DNA from 3 places in the Chryseobacterium lathyri genome. Region 1 is predicted to be linked to each of the others. Evidence: riboswitches for the same ligand, from Rfam matches in the RefSeq annotation. Region 1 holds a riboswitch; each other region holds the start of a gene.
What was found. A riboswitch is a leader RNA that binds a small molecule or an ion and turns the genes downstream of it on or off. The one in region 1 is predicted to bind S-adenosylmethionine.
Positions count from the first base shown of each region.

Region 1 (4,976 bases):
AGCTGACAATATGATCACCGGCATTCAATAAAGCCGCAAAGGTTGAATAAATGGCAGCCATTCCCGTTGCAAATGCATACCCGGCTTCTGCGCCTTCCATTATTGCAATCTTATCAGTGAACTCTGTCACATTCGGGTTTGAAAAACGGCTGTACAGGTTTTTAGGTTTTTCTTCAGCGAAGCTTGCCCTCATATCTTCTGCATCCTGAAATATAAAACTGGATGTAAGATATAATGGTGTTGTATGTTCATCAAACTGGGTTCTTTCAGTCTGGGTTCTTATCGCTGATGTTTCAAAATTTTCCATATAGTTTTAAAATGTAGCAATGTATCAGTTTAACAATGTAACAATGAGATCATTGGTAAATTAGTACATTGTTAAATTGTTATATTAAATTATTATTTCGTTTCACTTACTCTTAAAATATCTCCGAAAACTCCTCTTGCTGTTACTTGGGCCCCGGCTCCGGCTCCCATGATCACGATTGGGTTTTCGCCATAGCTTTCTGTATAGATCTCAAAAATAGAATCTGAACCTTTCAGCTGACCTAATGCAGAGGTACCCGGTACAGAAACCAATTTCACATCAAGCTGACCTTTATCTTTCTGAAGATCGCCATGAAGATCGCCCACATAACGAAGCACATGTCCTGGCTCCTGGCCCTCTTTAATTTTCCGATATTCTTCATCCAGTTCATCCAGTCTTGAGATAAATTCATTTTTATCTACGGACAAAAGGTTTTCAGGAATTAAATTTTGAATATTGATATCCTGGAATTCATTGATCAAATCTAATTCCCTGGCCAGAATCAGAAGTTTCCTTGCGACATCATTTCCGGAAAGGTCTTCACGCGGATCAGGTTCTGTATATCCTTTTTCCATCGCCTCTCCAATAATGGTTGAGAATTTATCGTTTCTCACAGAGAAATTATTAAAAATATAGCTCAACGATCCTGAGAATACTCCTTTTATTCTTGTAATATTTTCTCCTGAAAGGTGTAATAGTTTTATGGTATCAATCAATGGAAGGCCTGCTCCTACATTGGTTTCATAGAGATAACGTCTGTTATTTTTGCTCAACGTATATCTTAGTTTACGGTATTCTTCTATTGGAAGAGTATTGAAAATTTTGTTGGATGAAACCAGGTCAAAGCCATTTTCAGCCAGTGCATGGTAATTTTTCACAAAATCTTTGCTTGCCGTATTATCTACCACGATCAGGTTTTCCAGCTGGTTTTCCTTTGAGAAGTTGATTAATTCCTCAACATTTGATGGATGTTCTGCTGTTAAAATCTCATCATTCCAGTTTGTATTAAAACCTTTTTTATTGAATGCAATTTTTCTTGAATTGGCTACTGCAACCACTTTAAGATCTATTTTTTTACGTCTTTTGATTTCTTCAGAAGACTGTAAAACCTGCTCTATTAAAGTCTTCCCTACATTTCCGTGACCAATGATTGCCAAGTGAACGGTTTTAGGCTTTTTGAAAATTTCGGATTCAATGATATTCTTCGTTTTCTCATCCTGGGAAGAGGTAACGACAATATTCACTCTCTTTTCGGCCGCAACCTGGTTGAGAAGAAGTGGAAAGACATTATTTCTGGCTAATTCTGCAAGTACTTTATTGAAATCTTCCGCCACAAACCCAAGTACGGAAACATTATTGATGCTGTAAATCTGTGAAACCTTTCCTGATTTCCTTTCTGCTTCAAACTCATCGATCAGGCAAGTCACTGCTTTTTCTGCATCGGCCTCATTTACCAGAATAGATATTCCGTTTTCAATAGCCTGTTGGGAGATCACTCCTACACTGATGCGCGCCAAAGTAAGCGCTTTAAAAATTCTTCCGTCGATCCCGATTTCGCCCAGGAAATCTTCTCCTTCAAATTTGATGATTGATCTGTTCTTTAAAAACTTTATTTCGTTAGCATTTCTCATTCTACAAAATATTTTTTATGATAGTATTTAATTGTTCGTATTCCATTAGGAAGGCATCATGCCCGTGAATTGACTGTATTTCATGATAGAAAACCTCTTTCTTTTTCTCTTTCAGCTGCTCAAAGCACATTCGAATTTCTGAAGCGGGGAAAAATAAATCTGTGTCTACTGCAATTAAGTGCATTCGGGCGCTGATTTTTGTTAACTGCTCTTCTTCAGTGTTCATATTCATCAGCAAGTGATTCATCAGTTTATAGGATTTTAAACTAAACCTTTCGTTTAATGAATTTCCGTGATAAACCAACCAATCTTCGGACTCTAACCGCTGATTTTTTTGATCGTATCTATTTTGAAATCTGTCATTTAAGGACTGAGGTGTTCTGTAACACAGCATAGCATGAATTCTTGCTTTCTGCAGGGGCTCATCATTTCCGTTCAGTAAAAATTTCTGAACCAGACACTGCGCATGAAGCCAGTCGTGCGTTTTAAAATCGCAGGCAATAGGAATAAAGATCTCCGCCAACTGTGGTTGCTTGGCAAGCATTTCCCACGCAATCCCTCCTCCGAGTGAACCTCCGATAATGGCATACAGATTTTTGATATGTAAAGCTTCAAGCCCTTTCAGAAATATTTCTGCAATATCTGAAGGCGTGAAGTCTTCGTATTCGTCAATTAAAAAATGATCATATCCGTTTCCGGGAATATTGAAACACAGAACGGTATATTGAGTCGTATCAATAACCTGATTTTCACCGATCAGCTTTTTCCACCATCCTTTTTCACCGGAAACATTTGAATTTCCGGTTAAAGCATGATTTACCAATATAACAGGTGCTGTAAACAGGTCTTTCCCGAAGATCTGATAAGTCAACGGGATATGGTATTCCTTCTGGGAATGGGTTCGATACGAAAGATTAATATAGTTTAGTTCTGTTTTCAATTCTATTATTTTAATACAATTGAAAATGCCACAGGAATGGCTGAAAAGAACTTCAGTAAGTTATCTGTCCAAAATAAATTGGTAGAACGTAGCACCTTCTCTGCTTGCACAAAGGGTTGCTAAGGTTTCATAGGGTCTAATCCCTCAACCTTTCTTGATAACATTTTCAATATTTGAATGAACGCTCGGCAAAGATAAGTCTTTTCTTTTAAATTTTAAAAGAAAAAATATTTAATATTAAAAAACCGTGTAATAATAAGTGTTTCAAGGCTATGTTAATAATTCTTCAGGCGGAAGGAATTGGAATTATTTTTCAAAAAAACTAACTTCGTACTTGAAAAGTGATGAAATATGACTGTTGAAAAAGAAAGATTACAAGATTCTAAATGGAAAAACTGGGGTCCATACGTCAGCAACCGGCAATGGGGAAATGTACGCGAAGACTACAGCCCGAACGGAAATGCCTGGCATTACGCCAACCATAATAATGCAGAAAGTTATGCCTACCGATGGGGCGAAGAAGGGATCGCTGGAATCTCCGATGTAAAGCAGATTTTCTGTTTTGCCTTTTCCTTTTGGAACAAAAAAGATAAAATTGTAAAAGAGCGCTTTTTTGGCTTAAGCAATCCTCAGGGTAATCACGGAGAGGATATCAAAGAACTCTTTTATTACTTAGATAATACACCTACCCACAGCTATATGAAAATGGTGTATAAATATCCGATCAATGCATTTCCTTACGATGATCTTGTTGCTGAAAATGGCAGGAGAAGCAAAAAGGAACCTGAATATGAGATATTTGATACGGGAATTTTTAATAACGATGAATATTTCGATATTTTCATTGAATATTGTAAGGGAGACCACAATGATATTCTTGCAAGAGTAACAGTTCACAACAGAAGCCGGCAGGATGCTCCCATCGTTATAGCTCCAACTGCCTGGTTCCGAAATAACTGGAAATGGGGTTACAATACATATAAGGGCCAAATGAATGCTTCCTATGACGGATGTATTGATATTAACCATGACAGCATTTCGATTAAAAAACTCTATTCAAGAAATCTTGCGGCTAAAAGTGCTTTCTGTGAAAATGAAACCAATACCCCAAAATTATATGGAGCTCCTTATCCGGGAAACACCTATTTTAAAGATGGAATAAATGATCATATCATTTATGGAAGTAATACGGTAAATCCTGAAAAAAGGGGTACCAAAGCATCTTTTATTATTGATGAAATGATTGGAGCAGGACAGTCCAAAATTTTTGATTTCAGGCTATGTCCCGATGAAACAGATGAACCTTTTGATCAATTTGATGAGATCTTCAATACCAGAATTGCCGAGACGGATGAGTTCTACAATGAGATTCAGAGCGAAACGACGAATGAAGATGAAAGGAATGTTCAGCGGCAGGCATTTGCAGGGCTTCTTTGGAACAAACAGTTCTATCATTATAATGTAGGAAAGTGGCTGAAGGGCGATCCAAACTACGAAGCTCCCAGAAACTTCAATGAATATGTTAGAAATACAGAATGGAACCATCTTCACAATAAGGATATCATTTCCATGCCTGATAAATGGGAATACCCTTGGTATGCAACGTGGGATCTTGCCTTTCACTGTGTTCCTTTTTCTATCATCGACGGAGAGTTTGCCAAAGGGCAGCTTCTGCTTTTAACAAAGGAATGGTATATGCATCCGAATGGGCAGCTTCCTGCTTATGAATGGAACCTGAGCGACGTAAATCCACCGGTACATGCATGGTCATGCTTCCGTGTTTTTAAGATTGATGAAAAGCAAAATGGCAAACCTGATCTTTTATTCCTTGAAAAGGTTTTCCAGAAACTTCTTCTGAATTTTACATGGTGGGTGAATCGAAAGGATAAAAGCGGTAACAATATTTTTGGCGGCGGATTCCTTGGTCTGGATAACATTGGTGCTTTTGACCGTAATATGGAGCTGAAGGATGGGCAACATCTTGAACAGGCTGACGGAACAAGCTGGATGGCTATGTACGCTCTTAATATGATGCGGATTGCTATGGAGCTTGCTCAGTACTATCAGGTATACGAAGATATGGCCATCAAGTTTTTTG
Region 1 is NZ_JAHXYG010000001.1:1,016,199-1,021,174, reverse strand. Features, by position in the region: gene LC418_RS04710 (O-succinylhomoserine sulfhydrylase) at 1-307, opposite strand, end outside; gene LC418_RS04705 (ACT domain-containing protein) at 400-1,938, opposite strand; gene LC418_RS04700 (alpha/beta fold hydrolase) at 1,940-2,878, opposite strand; SAM riboswitch class I at 2,936-3,042, opposite strand; gene LC418_RS04695 (MGH1-like glycoside hydrolase domain-containing protein) at 3,230-4,976, shown strand, end outside.

Region 2 (4,976 bases), 830 kb from region 1:
CTCCACAACAGTTATATACTTTCCAGTACAGAACCAATGATCTGAGAAAAGTAGCGGATCCTTATTCACCTCAGATCTTATCTTCCTATGATGATCAGTGGATTTCAGCTGCCACCTATCCTAATTTACCTCCGTTTCCTGCAGGACAAAACTTTGAAGTATCTATGTTTAAAACCGGGCAGTCACCTTACAACTGGCAGGTGACCAACTTTCAAAGACCTGCTAGAGAAAATCTAGTGGTTTATGAATTATTACTGAGGGATTTCACACAGGAAAAAAACTGGCAGTCATTAATCAACAAGATATCTTATTTAAAGAATTTAAATATTAATGCTATAGAGCTTCTTCCTATTATGGAATTTGAAGGCAATCTTTCATGGGGATACAATACTTCTTTCCATTATGCCCTGGACAAAGCTTACGGAACTCCTGAAAAATTTAAAGAATTTGTAGACCTGTGCCATCAGAATGGGATAGCAGTTATTTTAGATATTGCATTTAATCATGCAACAGGACGTTCACCTTTGGCTAGACTGTGGAATATTGATCCGGATGGAGACGGTTTTGGTGATATCGCTGCTAATAATCCTTATTTTAATCAGGTTCCGAAGCATTCCTATAATGTGTTTAATGATTTTAATCACTCAAGTCCTTCAACGCAGTATTATGTTGAAAGAAGTCTTCAGCAATGGCTGACTGAGTACCATATTGATGGATTCCGTTGGGATCTGACGAAAGGATTTACCCAGAACTGCTCTGAAAATGATGAAGCCTGTACCAATGCTTACCAGCAGGACAGAGTAGATATTATGAAAAATTATGCCGACAAACAGTGGGCTATAGACCCAAATTCCTATATGATATTTGAACATTTAGGAACCGATGCTGAAGAGCAGCAGTGGGCCAACTATAGAATTGCCGAAGGAAAAGGGGTAATGCTTTGGAATAAGCAGACTGAGCCTTACAACCAAAACACAATGGGCTATAAGGAAAACAGTAACTATGACAGAATGAACCACAGTCTTCACGGCTTTACCAATATGCATGCTGTAGGATACGGGGAAAGTCACGATGAAGAAAGATTGATGTTTAAAAACCTTGCGTATGGTGCGGTTAATGGAAGTTACAACGTTACCAATCTGAACACTGCTCTTGAAAGAATGAAAACTTTCGGAGCAACATTCTTTACCATTCCAGGCCCGAAAATGATCTGGCAGTTTGGTGAATTGGGCTATGAATTCAGCATCAACCGATGTGCAGACGGTACAATCAGCAGCGGATGCCGTACAGATGAAAAACCTGTTGCCTTTACTTTAGGATATGATACCAACGCCAACAGAAAAGCAGTGTATAATACCTGGGCTAAAATTATCAATATCAGAAATACTTATCCGGTTTTCAAATCCAAAACATATACTGTAGAGTCTAACAATCTTACCAACGATCCTGAAGGCCTGATCACCAGAATTTATGTATATGACAATTCAATAGCAGGAATGAAGAATGTGGTAGTTTTGGCGAATTATACCACTGCCGCTCAAAATGTTGTTCCTTACTTCCCTTATACAGGGCAGTGGCAGAACCTGATGGATAACTCTGTTTCTAATATTGCTTCTACAACAGCTCCTATTACCTTACAACCGGGAGAGTTCAGAATTTTTGGAAATTACGCAGGGGCACTGTCAACATCTGATGTAAATGCTGCGAATAAACTCTCGCTTCAGATTGCAGATAATCCTGTGAAAAACGGTGTGGCAAAATTAATATATCATAAAGCCAAAAACGGAGAGATTGTTATTTTTGACATGAGCGGTAAAAAATTGGATTCCATTAAATTAAATACCGAAAACGGAACTTATGAATTGAAAGCGAATTACCCGCCGGGAACCTATTTGGTTCATCTACGGTCTGAAACAGGCACTGCCATTCAGAAGATGATTATTAAATAACAAAAGAGGGACGATAAACATCGTCCCTCTTTTTTATAAAACACTACAGAATATATAAATCTAATTTTTGCCAATTAAAAATATTAGTCTACTTTTGCAGTAGATTTATCAAGAAAGGTGGAGGGATTTGGCCCTATGAAACCTTAGCAACCTGCACGACTCTAAAAAGTGTAAAGGTGCTAATTCCAACCCAGTTTGGGGAAGATGAGAAAAGTCAATATTCTGACAACAATTCCATTTCTTGAAGTCTTTTATAGCTGCGGATGAGGTCCGTGGGGAATATTTATGATTAATTTACAAGGACAAAGATGAAAAAATTAAGCCTGTCTGTTATACTCCTGGGAGCTGTTTTGGTGAACGCACAGGAACAGGAAAAAGGAAATCAGATCGAAGATATAATTATCGTAGGAAACCGCAATACGAAAAGGACAAAACTGGAAACACCGGTTCCCGTAGATGTTATTAATATAGAAAAGCTACAGAAATCTGCGCCACAGACGACGGTTCAGGATCTGCTGAATTATGTGATTCCATCATTTAATTCTGTAAGGCAGTCAGCTTCTGACGGGACAGAACATATTGATCCCGTAACCTTGAGAGGAATGGTGCCGGATCAGGTTTTGGTACTCATCAATGGGAAAAGAAGACACACCACTTCACTGGTCAATTATCAGAATACCGTTGGAAATGGCTCTGTAGGAACAGATCTCAGTACAATTCCGATAATCGCTATTGACAGGATAGAAGTGTTAAGAGACGGTGCAGCAGCACAATACGGTTCTGATGCCATTGCAGGAGTAGTCAATATTATTCTTAAGAAAGATATAGGAGCATCAGCTTCAGCATCCTATGGAATTAGCGGAAGAAATGATGGTGAAACCTATCAGGCCGGAATCAATTACGGATCTTCTCTTGGGAAAAAGGAAAGTTATATAAACCTTTCATTGCAATTGAGCCACAGAGGAAAGACCACAAGAACTCAAAATCATGATCTGGACATTTTCGGAGATAATTTTGCCTATGAATTTGCTAATGATCCTATCGCGGCCAGAGCTGCTGATGATCAGATTATTAGAGAACGAGGCCTTACCAGGGATGACTTTAATTTTCAGATCGGGGATGCACAAATCAGGCAGGCCCAGTTGTTTTTTAATTCTGAATACCCTTTAAGTGAAAGCTTTAAGCTGTATTCCTTTGGAGGTTTCAGTATTAAAGAAGGAAAAGGCTTCGGTTTCAGAAGGCTTCCCGGAGAAAAAGATAATGTAGTTTCTTCTATCTATCCAAACGGATTTCAGGCCTCTTTGAACTCGCAGGTTTACGACTTTTCTTATGCTGTAGGGGCAAAATATAATGTTAACAACTGGTTGCTTGATGTAAGTAATACTTTCGGAAGCAATACTTTCAATTATAATGTAGACAATACCAATAATGCATCTTTAGGGGCGAAATCTCCAACGAGCTTTTATGCAGGAGCGCACAGCTTTCTTCAGAACACGGTGAATCTTGATGTTTCTAAAAATCTGAATCAGTTTAATATAGCATTTGGGGGAGAATTCCGTTTTGAGCAGTACGAGATCAAACCGGGAGATGAAGCTTCCTACACCCGGTATGATATCAATGGAAATCCTGCGGTTCCCGGATCTACCGTGGAGGGGAATGGCGGCTCACAATCATTTATCGGTTTTTCTCCGGACAATGCTTTAAAGAAATCCAGGAATTCAACAGCCGTATATGCTGATGTTTCTTATGATATCGCTAAAAAATTGAACATAGATCTGGCAGGAAGATTTGAAAATTATTCAGATTTTGGAAATACACTGAATGGAAAACTGGCCGTGAGATATGAATTTGTAAAAGATTATGCAATACGGGCATCAGTAGGAACTGGCTTCAGGGCTCCATCGCTTCAGCAGCAGTATTTTAATAATTCCTATGCCGACATCTCCACTTCAGGATCGGGAATTGTAACCAAAGGGATTTTCAGGAATGACAGTGATGCAGCCAGAGCGCTTGGATTTGATCAATTAAAACAAGAAACATCAGTCAATGCCAGTGCAGGCCTTACCCTGAAACCTGCCAACAGGCTGTTTGTAACAGTTGACGGATATTGGATCAGAGTAAAAGACCGAATAGTGATCACCAGTAATATCGAAGATCCGAGACTGGCCCAGTACGACGTAGAAAGCGGAAGATTCTTCGCTAATGCAGTAGACACAGAAACAAAAGGAGTAGATGTTGTTATCACTTATGATTGGAAACTGGGCGGAGGAAATTTAAATATCAATCTGGCAGGAAATTATACAGAAACCAAGATCACAGATTTCCATTTTCCTGAAAACTTAGTGCCTTCCCAGGATGAATATTTCGGTCCTGACCAGATCAATATCATCGAAACACTTTCTCCTAAGACAAAAGCTTCCTTAGGATTGAATTATGCAATTGGAAAATTCAATTTTATGGTGAGAAATACGTATTTTGGCCAGGTCATAAGAGATGGCTACCCATTTGGAAAAGTTCAGAAGTTCTCTCCTAAAGTGGTTACAGATGTGAGTGTAGGCTATGATATAACGAAAAATATTAATCTTACCATAGGAGCCAATAATGCCTTTGATGTGTTTCCGGACCTTCAGATCTATGAAAATTCATACTATGGAGTGTTTAAATATGCGCCGGTCCAGATGGGAACGCTGGGGAGTTATTTCTTCGGAAGACTTAATTTTAATTTTTAACTGCTAAATGAGTACTGCTACACATCAGATTGGCTGGAAAACGGCTGCCGCAATTGTTGTCTCTAATATGATCGGGACAGGAATATTCACCACGTTAGGCTTTCAGCTGTCTGATATTACCAACACCTACAGTATTTTCCTGTTGTGGATCATCGGCGGAATCCTAGCCCTGTTCGGAGCGTTTTGCTATGCCGAGCTGGGATCTTATTTTAAAGGAAACGGCGGAGATTATATTTATCTTAAAGAAACTTATCATCCGGTATTTGGCTATTTGGTGAGCTGGATTTCTCTTATCATC
Region 2 is NZ_JAHXYG010000001.1:185,019-189,994, reverse strand. Features, by position in the region: gene LC418_RS00850 (alpha-amylase family glycosyl hydrolase) at 1-1,949, shown strand, start outside; SAM riboswitch class I at 2,052-2,160, shown strand; gene LC418_RS00845 (TonB-dependent receptor plug domain-containing protein) at 2,258-4,678, shown strand; gene LC418_RS00840 (APC family permease) at 4,686-4,976, shown strand, end outside.
Region 2: another riboswitch for S-adenosylmethionine. It lies ahead of LC418_RS00845 (TonB-dependent receptor plug domain-containing protein); the one in region 1 lies ahead of LC418_RS04700 (alpha/beta fold hydrolase).

Region 3 (4,976 bases), 150 kb from region 1:
GGAACCGGATATCGTCTGGTAATCATATTTGTAAAATTCCTGCCCTCCCAAAACATTAAGATGATGTTTGCCGAACTTTTTATCGAAAGTCAGAATATTACTGGTTGTATAAGATAATGTTCTACTGTTTGATTTCGTTACAGAGCCACCGATCTCACTGCCTTCTCCGATAAGAGGATTTGAATAGTAATGACCATTATAATTCACCAAATCAACAGAAAAGCTGGTTTTAAATTTCAGTTCCGGAAGGAAAGTAAAATCTAAAAATCCTTTTCCTGAGAAATTGTCTTCTTTATTCTCGTTCTTGTCCAGAGGCAGTGTTGCCGCTGCATTTTGATTCTGCAATGCACTTGTAGGCCGGTATTTCCCGAAATCATAAATTCTATTTCCTCCAGCATCCAACACATAGCTTCCATCTGCATTTCTTTCATAATACGGATAGAAAGACGGAATTACCCTTGCCGCATTAATGATATTGTCTGTTCTCGAATCTGAAGACGGCGGCGCATTCTGAATACTGTTGGTATAGCTTAAATTAGCACCTGCATTCAGCCATTTCTTTACTTCAGAATTGATTTTTAACCTTGTGGAAAATTTTTGAAATCCAGATTCTATAGCAATTCCTTTATCATCAAGATATCCTAATGAAAAGAAATAATTGCTTTTCTCGCTGCCTCCACTGATATCAAAATCCACCTGGCTTCTGGAAGCTGTTCTTTGAAGAATATCTCTCCAGTCATCATTCCACAATGCTTTTGCTCCGGGAACAAGCTTTCCATCAGTACCTACAGGGTTGGGAAAACCGGCTCCGTAAGGATTGATTCCCAAAGCAGTTGTCAGGTTATCACTCGCCATCTGTGCTGCCTGCTGAGAAGTAATCTGTCCCGATTTATACCCGTTTCTCAATGCTTCCCAATACAGCTGAAAATATTGATCCGTGCTTACCTGCTTATAATCCTTTACCGCTCTGCTGGAAAATCCCTGACTGATATTAAAATTGATTCTTGATTCTCCTTTCTTACCAGATTTTGTTGTGATGATAATAATCCCGTTAGCTCCTCTTGAACCATATAATGAACTTGCCGTTGCATCTTTCAAAACACTGATGGATTCAATATCATTGGGGCTGATGGAATTGATGTTTCCATCAAAAGGAATTCCGTCTACCACATACAACGGATCACTTGAAGCACTTATGGAGCCAACCCCTCTTATTCTCACAGAAGCAGTAGAACCCGGCTGTCCTGAGGCACTTACTGCCTGAATTCCCGGAACCTGCCCCTCCAGCGCTTTTGTAATATTGGTAACCGGTCTGTTATTGATTTTATCACTGGATATGGTAGCTACTGAACCGGTATAACTTGTTCTTTTAGCCTTACCATAAGCAATGACAACCACTTCATCGATTTCCTTTTCGTTAACCGTATCCTTTTTAGTTTGGGTCTGAGCCTGTATGCCCATTATTCCTAAGAAAAATACAGCAACAGGTGGAATCCAAACTTTAGAATTAATTAAATTCTTACTAATCATAATCAATTTTATTTATCATATATTAAAAACTTGCCCTTTGCAGAAAAGACAGCAAAGGGCATCGCTCAATACGATAAACCATGTGCTTATTTTTCCTTTATAGGCTGAATGTAACACCTTGCTCAGGGCAGGTTGTTAAGATTTCACAGGGTCAGTTCCCTCCATCTTTCTTTATAAGCCGATCGAAATATGTTTGCAAATCTAAAAACAATTAGTCTACAAAACAAGTAGACTTTAAATTTTATTATGAAATATTTCCAAAAATCAACTTAATTTTTATTTAAAAACCCAATAAACAAGCACTTACAAATATTACATAATTGTTAAATATGAGAAATATCATTAATAATAATTGAATTGATATTTTATCCGATGCGTATCCGGAATATAAAAATGACGCTGGCAGTGGCAGCGTCATTTTTTATTTTGAAATCAAATTTTAGATTTTACTTTTAAATCAAATTAATACAGCCTCTGGATGGATACAAAAACTTCCAACGTATTATCTAAATTATTGGAATCCGTAGTAGTATTCCCATTACCTGCACTGGTAAAAGATTTATTATCTATACGCAGTGCATAATAGACTCTATACCATTTGTTATCCGCAGTAGTAATGTCAAAAGTTACTGTTTCGTTTCTACCATAGGTAAGATAAACTCCATCATCAAACTGGGCATAATTATTTGGAAAGACCAATAGATTGCCCCCATGGGAGTCACCGGTATGGGTCGATACTTCAGAAACCCATACTTTTGCGTTGGCCGCCGTGATATTATAGAGACGGGGATCAAAATTCGTACTCGCCCCACTGGAATCAAATGCATTGGGAGAAGTAATGAAAGCATCAACTCTAAAAGTATTGTTGATTATAGGAAGATCATTAAGAAACTGGCTTAAAAGAAATGAGGCTGTTTTACGCGGAATTGAAGAATGGTAATATACCAGCTCCCCAGGAGCAATCACTGCTCCTGCCCCCACTGTTGCACTACAGCTCTGTCCTCCGATATTTATGGCAAAAGTGGTAAGTGTAGGACTGGAAACAGTAGGCACACCCGATACCGTATAGCTAAGAATTCCCGATCCTACATTGAAATTCCCTGCAGCTAATGTTGCAGTAAGCCCATTTACAGGCCCTACAGTCTGCGCAGGATAAACGCCACCGTTTCCTCCGGTATAAGGAACAGTCATTGTCCCTGTATAAGGTGTTCCGGCAGTATAGGTTCCCGGTGAAAGCGTAACTCCGTTACAGGTAATAGCACCTAATGTTCCGGGAGCAAGAGAGCCATTGTTAAATGTTCTCCATTCCGTACCGTTCCAGAATACATAGCCTACATAACCAAGCCCTCCGGTTCCTAAATTATACACAAGCAGTCCTGCAGCCGGTGAAGGTATTGTAACCTGATCAGTCTGAGAGGTCAATGCTGCCTTCGGTCCCAGAAGTCCTTTTTTACTTCCAACCGCAAGCCCATCCACATTAATGTCCAGAATTGCAGATGCATCAGGTACTGTAGTGCCAACTCCTATACTTCCGGATGATGTCACCGTAAAATCATTGGATTGCTGTACAGCCGTTGGGGACCCAGTTGCATTATTATCTTTTGAGCCGTCCACATGGAAAGTTCCTTGTGGATTTGCAGTATTAATCCCAACCTGAGAATAAAATAAACCCGAAATAATCATTAAAAATACCGATAGTTTTTTTTTCATTTTGAATTGTTTTTAATTAAAAAGTTGACAAATGATTTTTGGGAGCTCTGTTTCAAGCATTATCATTTGAGTTTTATACGAATATTATGGTTTCAAGGACATATGGGCGGAGGCTCCATACAGAAGTACGGTCAAGGAAAAATGAGAGAATAAGATTTTCAAAAAAACAGTTCCTCTTTTCCATAAGAGAATTTTCCTACAATACCTTTTTATAGACATCAAATATACATTTGCCCGTTTCTCAAATCCTGAAGTGACTGTTATCTCTAAGGTGTATACGGTTTCCTTTATATTTTTTTCAATACTTTTGTTCCCGGCAGAACCAACATCTTTCCCATCCTGTGCAAAAAGAAATCCTGCCAGCATCAAAATACAGGGTAATTTTTTTAATAAAACATAGGAATTCATCTGATTCATCTTCGGGTACAATTCTATCGCAAAATTATCCTGATTATTAAATCAAAAAATAAAACGATAAATCACAATCTTGAAAATGATTTAAATTTTATATACCTTTGAAAACCAAAATACTAACACAATGAATTACCAGAATTCATTAACTTATTTTATTTAATACAAATTTCAGATGCCAGAAGTAAATACAACGAATGAACAGATAGAAAAGTTAAAGCATATATTGATGGATAGATATGCTATTCTTATGATGTTTGTTTTAGGATTGTATGCCGTTATTTTCACATTCTTTATTTATGACAAAATGATGTCCTGGTATTTAATTGGAGGACTATTTTTTTTCGCCTACAGCTATTCACTGATAAGGAGAAAATATTCTATAGCCCAGATCGTGCATTTATATTTCATATCTGCCCCTATTTACAATTTCTACATTATGCTCGCCTTCTGGAATAATTCGGTGGCAAGCTTCTGCTGGCTCTTACCCATTCCTCTGGGTGCCTATATCTTTTTCTCAAAAAAAGAAGTGCTTGCCTATATTGCTTATACCTTGGTATTAATTATCACCGGATATATTGCCGCCAATAATCTAAGCTTCACATTTCCGGAGCATACGCAGAAAGAAGTGATGCTTACGGATACAATTCTCTTTATTTCGAATATTCTAGTGGTCTCATTATTAATTTATTATAAAGATAAAATCAGGAAACTGGAAATATTGTCTCAGTTTAAAGCCGGAGGAATTCAAAAGGAAAAAGTACAGAGTATTGAACCCTCATGGGACGACGTTGACGGAGAAAGTATGGAAAATTTGTTTGAAAAAATAGAAATTACCATGACCAGGGATAAACTTTTTAAAGATGAAAAGTTCAATCTATCTAAATTAAGTGTAGCATTAGATGTCAATAGCACCTATATTTCCAAAGCCATACGCTACAAAGGCTATTCTAATTTTAATACTTACCTCAATATCTATAGAATCAACTATGTAAAAAAACTGTTTACAGAGATTGATTTTCAAAAAACCACTTTAATGTATATTTATACAGAAGCCGGTTTTTCTAATCAATCTACCTTTAACCGAGTTTTTAAACAGATAGAAGGAATCACTCCCTCAGAATATTTTCAGAAAAATCTGAAAAATAATCGTGAATAGTACTCTGTAGAAAATTATTTATCTTTGATTAAATTTTTTAAATGAAAATCCTTATCCTTAACGGCCCGAACCTTAATTTACTGGGAACAAGAGAACCTGAAATCTATGGAAATATTTCTATGGAGGATTATTTGGAAAAATTAAAAACTGAATTTCCATCTCATGA
Region 3 is NZ_JAHXYG010000001.1:862,525-867,500, reverse strand. Features, by position in the region: gene LC418_RS03935 (SusC/RagA family TonB-linked outer membrane protein) at 1-1,530, opposite strand, end outside; SAM riboswitch class I at 1,614-1,710, opposite strand; gene LC418_RS03930 (hypothetical protein) at 1,993-3,240, opposite strand; gene LC418_RS03925 (helix-turn-helix domain-containing protein) at 3,827-4,810, shown strand; gene LC418_RS03920 (type II 3-dehydroquinate dehydratase) at 4,852-4,976, shown strand, end outside.
Region 3: another riboswitch for S-adenosylmethionine. It lies ahead of LC418_RS03935 (SusC/RagA family TonB-linked outer membrane protein); the one in region 1 lies ahead of LC418_RS04700 (alpha/beta fold hydrolase).